2 linked regions of the Saccharothrix espanaensis DSM 44229 genome follow. The protein of the gene in region 1 binds, or shares a complex with, the protein of each later gene. Links are inferred from orthologs where the notes say so. Each region holds a gene or a part of one and is shown on either strand. Other genes may lie near its edges.

Evidence for each region.
Region 2: the proteins of uvrB (region 1) and pcrA are in contact, whole or in part, in a crystal structure (PDB 7EGT), measured with the Thermus thermophilus proteins. The link is inferred for Saccharothrix espanaensis DSM 44229 from one-to-one orthologs. Residues at the interface, in WP_096411307.1 of Thermus thermophilus: Glu23, Leu25, Arg26, Asp27, Gly28, Glu29, Arg30, Phe31, Arg55, Glu326, Asp327, Phe328, Glu379, Ser382, Gln383, His398, Gly400, Arg401; in WP_096412145.1 of Thermus thermophilus: His654, Arg656, Phe657, Gln666, Asp668, Glu669, Lys680, Arg681, Leu682, Ser683, Lys685, Tyr686, Ala687.

What each region holds. Positions count from the first base shown.
Region 1 is NC_019673.1:7,417,128-7,420,364, reverse strand. What follows is about bases 50-2,974. They hold uvrB (excinuclease ABC subunit UvrB), read left to right. Parts: upstream 50-396; coding sequence 397-2,553; downstream 2,554-2,974. Other genes in these bases: BN6_RS32210 (MmcQ/YjbR family DNA-binding protein), read left to right, coding at 2,663-2,974; BN6_RS32220 (DUF5685 family protein), read left to right, coding at 50-330. Also shown: more of BN6_RS32220, read left to right, coding at 1-49; more of BN6_RS32210, read left to right, coding at 2,975-3,013; BN6_RS32205 (VOC family protein), read right to left, coding at 3,100-3,237. UniProt on the Escherichia coli protein: The UvrABC repair system catalyzes the recognition and processing of DNA lesions. A damage recognition complex composed of 2 UvrA and 2 UvrB subunits scans DNA for abnormalities.
Region 2 is NC_019673.1:8,650,289-8,653,640, forward strand. Bases 184-3,223 are described here. They hold pcrA (DNA helicase PcrA), read right to left. Parts: upstream 2,843-3,223; coding sequence 524-2,842; downstream 184-523. Other genes in these bases: BN6_RS37860 (MFS transporter), read left to right, coding at 184-561; BN6_RS37870 (chorismate mutase), read left to right, coding at 3,074-3,223. In the rest of the region: more of BN6_RS37860, read left to right, coding at 1-183; more of BN6_RS37870, read left to right, coding at 3,224-3,343; BN6_RS37875 (arginase family protein), read right to left, coding at 3,312-3,352. UniProt on the Escherichia coli protein: A helicase with DNA-dependent ATPase activity. Unwinds DNA duplexes with 3'-5' polarity. Translocates on single-stranded DNA with 3'-5' polarity. Initiates unwinding more efficiently from a nicked substrate than double-stranded DNA.

The sequences.
Region 1 (3,237 bases):
GACGAGCCGCCGCCACCGCCGACGAAGTGGGACCGGCGGGGCAAGCAGCCCGGTCCTGGCGGCGGGTTGTGGTTCTGGCCGGAGCTGGTCCACCCGCCGAAGGGGCGGGGGCTGCTGGTGGGCTGCCTGGCGGTCCTCTACCAGTGCGGGACCTGCCAGTACTGCTGTCGTGATCCGTACCCCGGGCCGTTCAGCGGCAAGTGGCGGTCGGGTGGTTGTGACTGCGGGTCCGGTGGTTGCGACTGCGGCGGGTCGAACCACGGGCGTGGCGGCGGTGGCGGCGACGGGTGCTGCGACTGCTCGTGCTGTGACTGCTGCAACTGCAACTGAGTCGCTTGTGAGGCGCTGACCTGGGGCGATCGCAGATTGTCGGACCCGAGGCGTACCGTCGTACCCGTGGCTTTTCCTACCGAGATCCCGGTCAAGGCGCACTCGGCGCATCGGCCCGTCGGCGACATCCCGCGCACCGACGGTCAGTTCCGCGTGGTCAGCGACTACCAGCCCGCGGGTGACCAGCCGGCGGCGATCGCGGATCTCGAACGGCGGGTCCGGGCCGGCGAGAAGGACATCGTCCTGCTCGGCGCGACCGGCACCGGCAAGTCCGCCACCACGGCGTGGCTGGTGGAGAAGCTGCAACGGCCCACCCTGGTGATGGCCCCGAACAAGACCCTCGCGGCGCAGCTGGCCAACGAGCTGAAGGAGTTCTTCCCCGAGAACGCGGTGGAGTACTTCGTCAGCTACTACGACTACTACCAGCCCGAGGCGTACATCCCGCAGACCGACACCTACATCGAGAAGGACTCCTCGATCAACGAGGACGTCGAGCGGCTGCGCCACTCGGCCACGATGAGCCTGCTGACCAGGCGGGACGTGATCGTGGTGGCGTCCGTGTCGTGCATCTACGGCCTGGGCACGCCGCAGTCCTACCTCGACCGGTCGATCCACCTGGAGGTCGGTGGCGAGGTCGAGCGCGACCTGCTGCTGCGGGCGCTGGTCGACATCCAGTACGCGCGCAACGACGTGGCGTTCAACCGCGGCACGTTCCGCGTCCGGGGCGACACGGTCGAGATCATCCCGGCCTACGAGGAGCTGGCGCTGCGCGTCGAGTTCTTCGGCGACGAGATCGACAAGCTCTACTACCTGCACCCGCTCACCGGCGACGTGATCAGGGAGGTCGACGAGCTGCGGATCTTCCCGGCGACGCACTACGTCGCCGGCCCGGAGCGCATGGAGCGGGCCATCGGCAACATCGAGGCGGAGCTGGCCGACCAGCTGGCCAAGATGGAGCGCCAGGGCAAGCTGCTGGAGGCGCAGCGGCTGCGGATGCGGACGGCCTACGACATCGAGATGATGCGCCAGGTCGGGTTCTGCTCGGGCATCGAGAACTACTCGCGACACATCGACGACCGCGGCGCGGGCACCGCCCCGGCCACCCTGATCGACTACTTCCCGGACGACTTCCTGCTGGTCATCGACGAGTCGCACGTGACGGTGCCGCAGATCGGCGGCATGTACGAGGGCGACGCGTCCCGCAAGCGCAACCTCGTGGAGCACGGTTTCCGCCTGCCCAGCGCGCTGGACAACCGGCCGCTGACCTGGGAGGAGTTCGCCGACCGGATCGGCCAGACGGTCTACCTGTCGGCGACGCCCGGCCCGTACGAGATCGGCCAGGCGGGCGGCGAGTTCGTGGAGCAGGTGATCCGGCCGACCGGCCTGATCGACCCCGAGGTGATCGTCAAGCCGACCGAGGGCCAGATCGACGACCTGGTGCACGAGATCCGGGCGCGGGCCGAGCGCGACGAGCGCGTCCTGGTCACCACGCTGACCAAGAAGATGTCCGAGGACCTCACCGACTACCTGCTCGAACTGGGCATCCGGGTCCGCTACCTGCACTCCGAGGTCGACACCCTGCGCCGGGTGGAGCTGCTGCGCCAGCTGCGGCTGGGCGACTTCGACGTGCTGATCGGCATCAACCTGCTGCGCGAGGGCCTCGACCTGCCCGAGGTCTCGCTGGTCTCGATCTTGGACGCCGACAAGGAGGGCTTCCTGCGCTCGGGCACCAGCCTGATCCAGACCATCGGCCGCGCGGCCCGCAACGTCTCCGGCCAGGTCCACATGTACGCGGACCGCATCACCGACTCGATGCAGCACGCGATCGAGGAGACCAACCGGCGGCGGGCGAAGCAGATCGCCTACAACGAGGAACGCGGTCTCGACCCGCAGCCGCTGCGCAAGAAGATCACCGACATCCTGGAGCAGGTCTACGCCGAGGCCGAGGACGCCATCGAGCCGGGCGGCTCCGGCCGCAACGCGTCCCGGGGCAAGAAGCCGACCGGCGATCCGGGCGCGAGCGGCCGCAGCTCGGGGGTCCTGACCGAGCGCGACACCAGCACCATGGCGCGGTCCGAGCTGGCCGACCTGGTCCAGCAGCTGACCGACCAGATGATGAGCGCGGCCCGTGAGCTCAAGTTCGAGCTGGCCGGCCGGCTGCGTGACGAGATCCAGGACTTGAAGAAGGAACTCCGGGGTATGGACGCGGCCGGCGTCAAGTAGCGGCTGCGCTGTCGGGCACCGGTTCCCGCTCCCTGTGGTGTGGTGGGAACCGGCTGTGGGGCGATCATGTCGGGCGGTTTTGTCGGTGGGGTGGCTTAGCGTGTCGGCCATGACGTTGGACGACGTGATCGCGCACTGCCTCGCCAAGCCGGGTGCGGAGGAGAGCTACCCGTGGGGTGACGAGGAGCTGGTGTGCAAGGTGGGCGGCAAGGCGTTCGCGTTCATCGGGCTGTCGGCGAAGACCGTGGGCGTGAAGTCCGGGGTGGACGCCGAGGACGCGGCCGAGTGGCGTGACCGGTTCCCCGACGACATCACGGTCAGCGCCTACATCGGCCGCTACGGCTGGAACCGGGTCGACCTCGGCGGTCGGGTGCCGGAGGACGACGTGCGTGAACTCCTCGACCGCTCGTACGACGCCATCGTCGCGAAGCTGCCGAAGTCGAAGCGGCCCGTGGTGTGAGCGTCCGCGCGGCTGCGAAAGATGTGGGGGCCGGCGGCTGTGAAGGGTATGGGGGCCGGCGGCTGTGAAGGTGTGAGGGGGAGGGCTCAGGAGGGGGTCATGCCGGGTTCGGGTTGCAGGACGCCGAACAGGTTGCCCTCCGTGTCGCGGTAGTACGCGACCGTGCCCACGCCCTCCGTCTTGGTCTTCGGCAGGGCCACCGTGCCGCCCGCTTTCTCGATGGC
Region 2 (3,352 bases), 1.2 Mb from region 1 along the record:
CGGGCCAACGTCTCGGCGCTGCTGCTCGCGGCCGCGTTCTTCGGGTTCCAGCTCGTCGCCGTGCTGTACCTGCAACAGGTGCTCGGCTGGTCGGCGTTGGAGACCGGCCTGGCCCTGCTCGTGGTGGGCATCGACTCGGTGCTCGCGCCGACGCTCACCCCGCGGCTGGTCGCCCGGTTCGGCCTGGCCCCGGTGGTCACCGCCGGGCTGCTGCTGGCCACCGCCTCGTTCACGCTGTTCCTGCGGATCGACCACGGCTGGGGCTACTGGCAGCTCTTCCCGACCGTGCTGCTGCTCGGGCTCGCGTTCGCGCTCGCCTACGGGCCGCTGACGATCATCGCCACCGACGGGATCGCCGACGCCGAGCAGGGCCTCGCGGGCGGGCTGCTCAACACGTCGTTCCAGTTCGGCGCGGCGCTCGGGGTGGCCGGCGTGACCGCCGTGGCGGCGCTGGGCGACACGCCGCTGGAGGGCTACCGGCTGGCGGTGCTGTTCCCGGTCGCCGCCGCGCTGGTCGCCGCCCTCACAGCTTCACGAGGGGCACGCCGCCGATCAGCATGAGCCGGACCTTCCCCGCGCTGCCGAAGTCGATCGTGGCGGTGGCGCGGGGACCCGACCCGTCCACCGCGACCACGTTGCCCAGCCCGTACTTGTCGTGGCTGACCCGGTCGCCCACGTCGAGCTTGAGCGAGGGCGTGTCCTTCCACTGGTTGTTCACCGGCGCGGGCCGCGCGGGGCCGTCCGAGCGGCGGCTGCCCCACGTGGTCGCGGTGGACGGGCCGGAGCGCTGCGGCTCCACCCGCCGCCACTCGACCAGCTCGGCCGGGATCTCGTCCAGGAACCGCGACGCCGGGTTCGCCGAGGGCTGGCCCCACGCCGAGCGCACCAGCGCCCGCGACAGGTACAGCCGCTGCTGCGCGCGGGTGATGCCGACGTACGCGAGCCGGCGCTCCTCGGCCAGCTCGACCGGGTCGCCCAGGGCCCGCAGGTGCGGGAAGACGCCGTCCTCCCAGCCGGTGCCGAACACCACCGGGTACTCCAGGCCCTTCGCGGTGTGCAGCGTCATCAGGGTGACCACGCCGTCGGACTCCGCGTCCGGCACCTGGTCGGCGTCGGCGACCAGCGCCACCCGCTCCAGGAACGCGGCCAGCGAGCCCTCGGCGGGCAGCCCCTCGTCCTCGGTCGGGCCCTGCGCCGCCGCGCCCAGGTCGGTGAACTCGCGGGCCACCGTGACCAGCTCGTTGAGGTTCTCCACCCGGGTGTGGTCCTGCGGGTCCTCGCTGGCCTCCAGCTCCGCGCGGTAGGCGGTGCGGTCCAGCACGGCCTCCAGCACGTCGGCCACGTCGTCGCCGCGCTCGACCAGCGCGCCCAGCTCGTCGAGCAGCTCGACGAACCCGGCGATCGCCCTCTGCGAGCGGGGGTTGAGCAGCGGCACCTTGCCGCGCACGGCCTCCCGCAGCGCCGCCGCGAAGCTGATCCGCTCCCGCTCGGCGTAGGTCGACACGCACGCCTCGGCGCGGTCGCCGATGCCGCGCTTGGGCACGTTGAGGATCCGCCGCAGCGAGACCGTGTCGTCCGGGTTGGCCAGCGTGCGCAGGTAGGCCAGTGCGTCGCGCACCTCGCGCCGCTCGTAGAACCGCACGCCGCCGACCACCCGGTAGGGCAGGCCCAGCCGGATGAAGATCTCCTCGAACACCCGGGACTGGTTGTTGGTGCGGTAGAACACCGCGATCTCGCCGTTGGTCGCGTCGCCGCCGTCGACCAGCCGGTCGATCTCGCGCGCCACGAACGCGGCCTCGTCGTGCTCGTTGTCCGCGACGTAGCCGACGATCTTCTCGCCGTCGCCCAGGTCGCTCCACAGCCGCTTGTCCCGGCGGTTCGGGTTGCGCGAGATGACCGCGTTCGCGGCGGTCAGGATCCGCTGCGTGGAGCGGTAGTTCTGCTCCAGCAGGATGGTCGTCGCCTGCGGGTAGTCGCGCTCGAACTCCACGATGTTGCGGATCGTCGCGCCGCGGAAGGCGTAGATCGACTGGTCGGCGTCGCCCACGACGCACAGCTCGGCCGGCGGGACGCCGCCCTCGCCGGTGCCGACCAGCTCGCGGACCAGCGTGTACTGCGCGTGGTTGGTGTCCTGGTACTCGTCCACCAGCACGTGCCGGAAGCGCCGGCGGTAGTGCTCGGCCACCGCCGGGAAGTTCTGCAGCAGCTCGACCGTGCGCATGATCAGGTCGTCGAAGTCCAGCGAGTTCGACTCGGTGAGCCGGCGCTGGTAGCTCTCGTAGACCTCGGCGACCCGGCGCTCCAGGTCGTTGCCCGCCTGGGCCTTCGCCGTCTCGACGTCCACCAGCTCGTTCTTCAGGTTCGAGATGTGGATGGCCAGCGTGCGGGCCGGGTAGCGCTTCGGGTCCAGGTCGAGGTCGCGCGCCACCAGCGTGATGAGCCGCCGGGTGTCGTCGGAGTCGTAGATGGAGAAGCTCGACGACAGGCCGAGGGTCTTGCCGTCGCGGCGCATCACCCGGACGCACATCGAGTGGAACGTCGACACCCACATCGACCGGGCGCGCGCGCCCACCAGGTCGGCGACCCGCTCCTTCATCTCGGCCGCGGCCTTGTTGGTGAAGGTGATGGCCATGATCTCGCCGGGGTGCACCTTGCGCTCACCGAGCAGGTAGGCGATCCGGCGGGTGAGCACGCGGGTCTTGCCCGAGCCCGCCCCCGCGACGACCAGCAGCGGCGAACCGGCGTGCTCGACGGCCCGGCGCTGGGCCGGGTTGAGGTCGTCCAGCAGGCGGGAGGACCGGGAATCGGGGGGACTTGGCGGCAAGTCGAACAAGGCGCTCATCGTGGATCCACGTTACCCGGTGGCACCGACACTCCCCCGCGCGATCCGCCGGCTGTGGCATGATGGGCCCATGCGCTCGGTCACCTTCGAGTTTTTCTACGGGACCCGGACTCCGGCTCCCGTGGACCGCTAGCGCGTCAAGCCACCCACGAAGCCCCGGAGTCCTCGGATTCCGGGGCTTCGACGCTTCCGGACCGGGACTCACCAGCCAGAGTCGAGAGGTCACCCGCGATGAACAGCACCGACACCGCACCCGCCAACGAGGACATCGACGCGCTGCGCCAGGAGATCGACTTCCTGGACGCGGAGATCCTGCGCCTGGTCAAGCGGCGGGTGGAGATCTCCCGGACGATCGGCGCCGCCCGGATGGCCGCCGGCGGCACGAAGATCGTGCACAACCGGGAGATCGACGTGCTCAACCGCTACAAGGAGCTCGGGCCGGAGGGGCGCGACCTGGCGATGATCCTGCTCAAGCTGGGCCGCGGGCCGCTCGGCCGCTAGCCGCGCGGG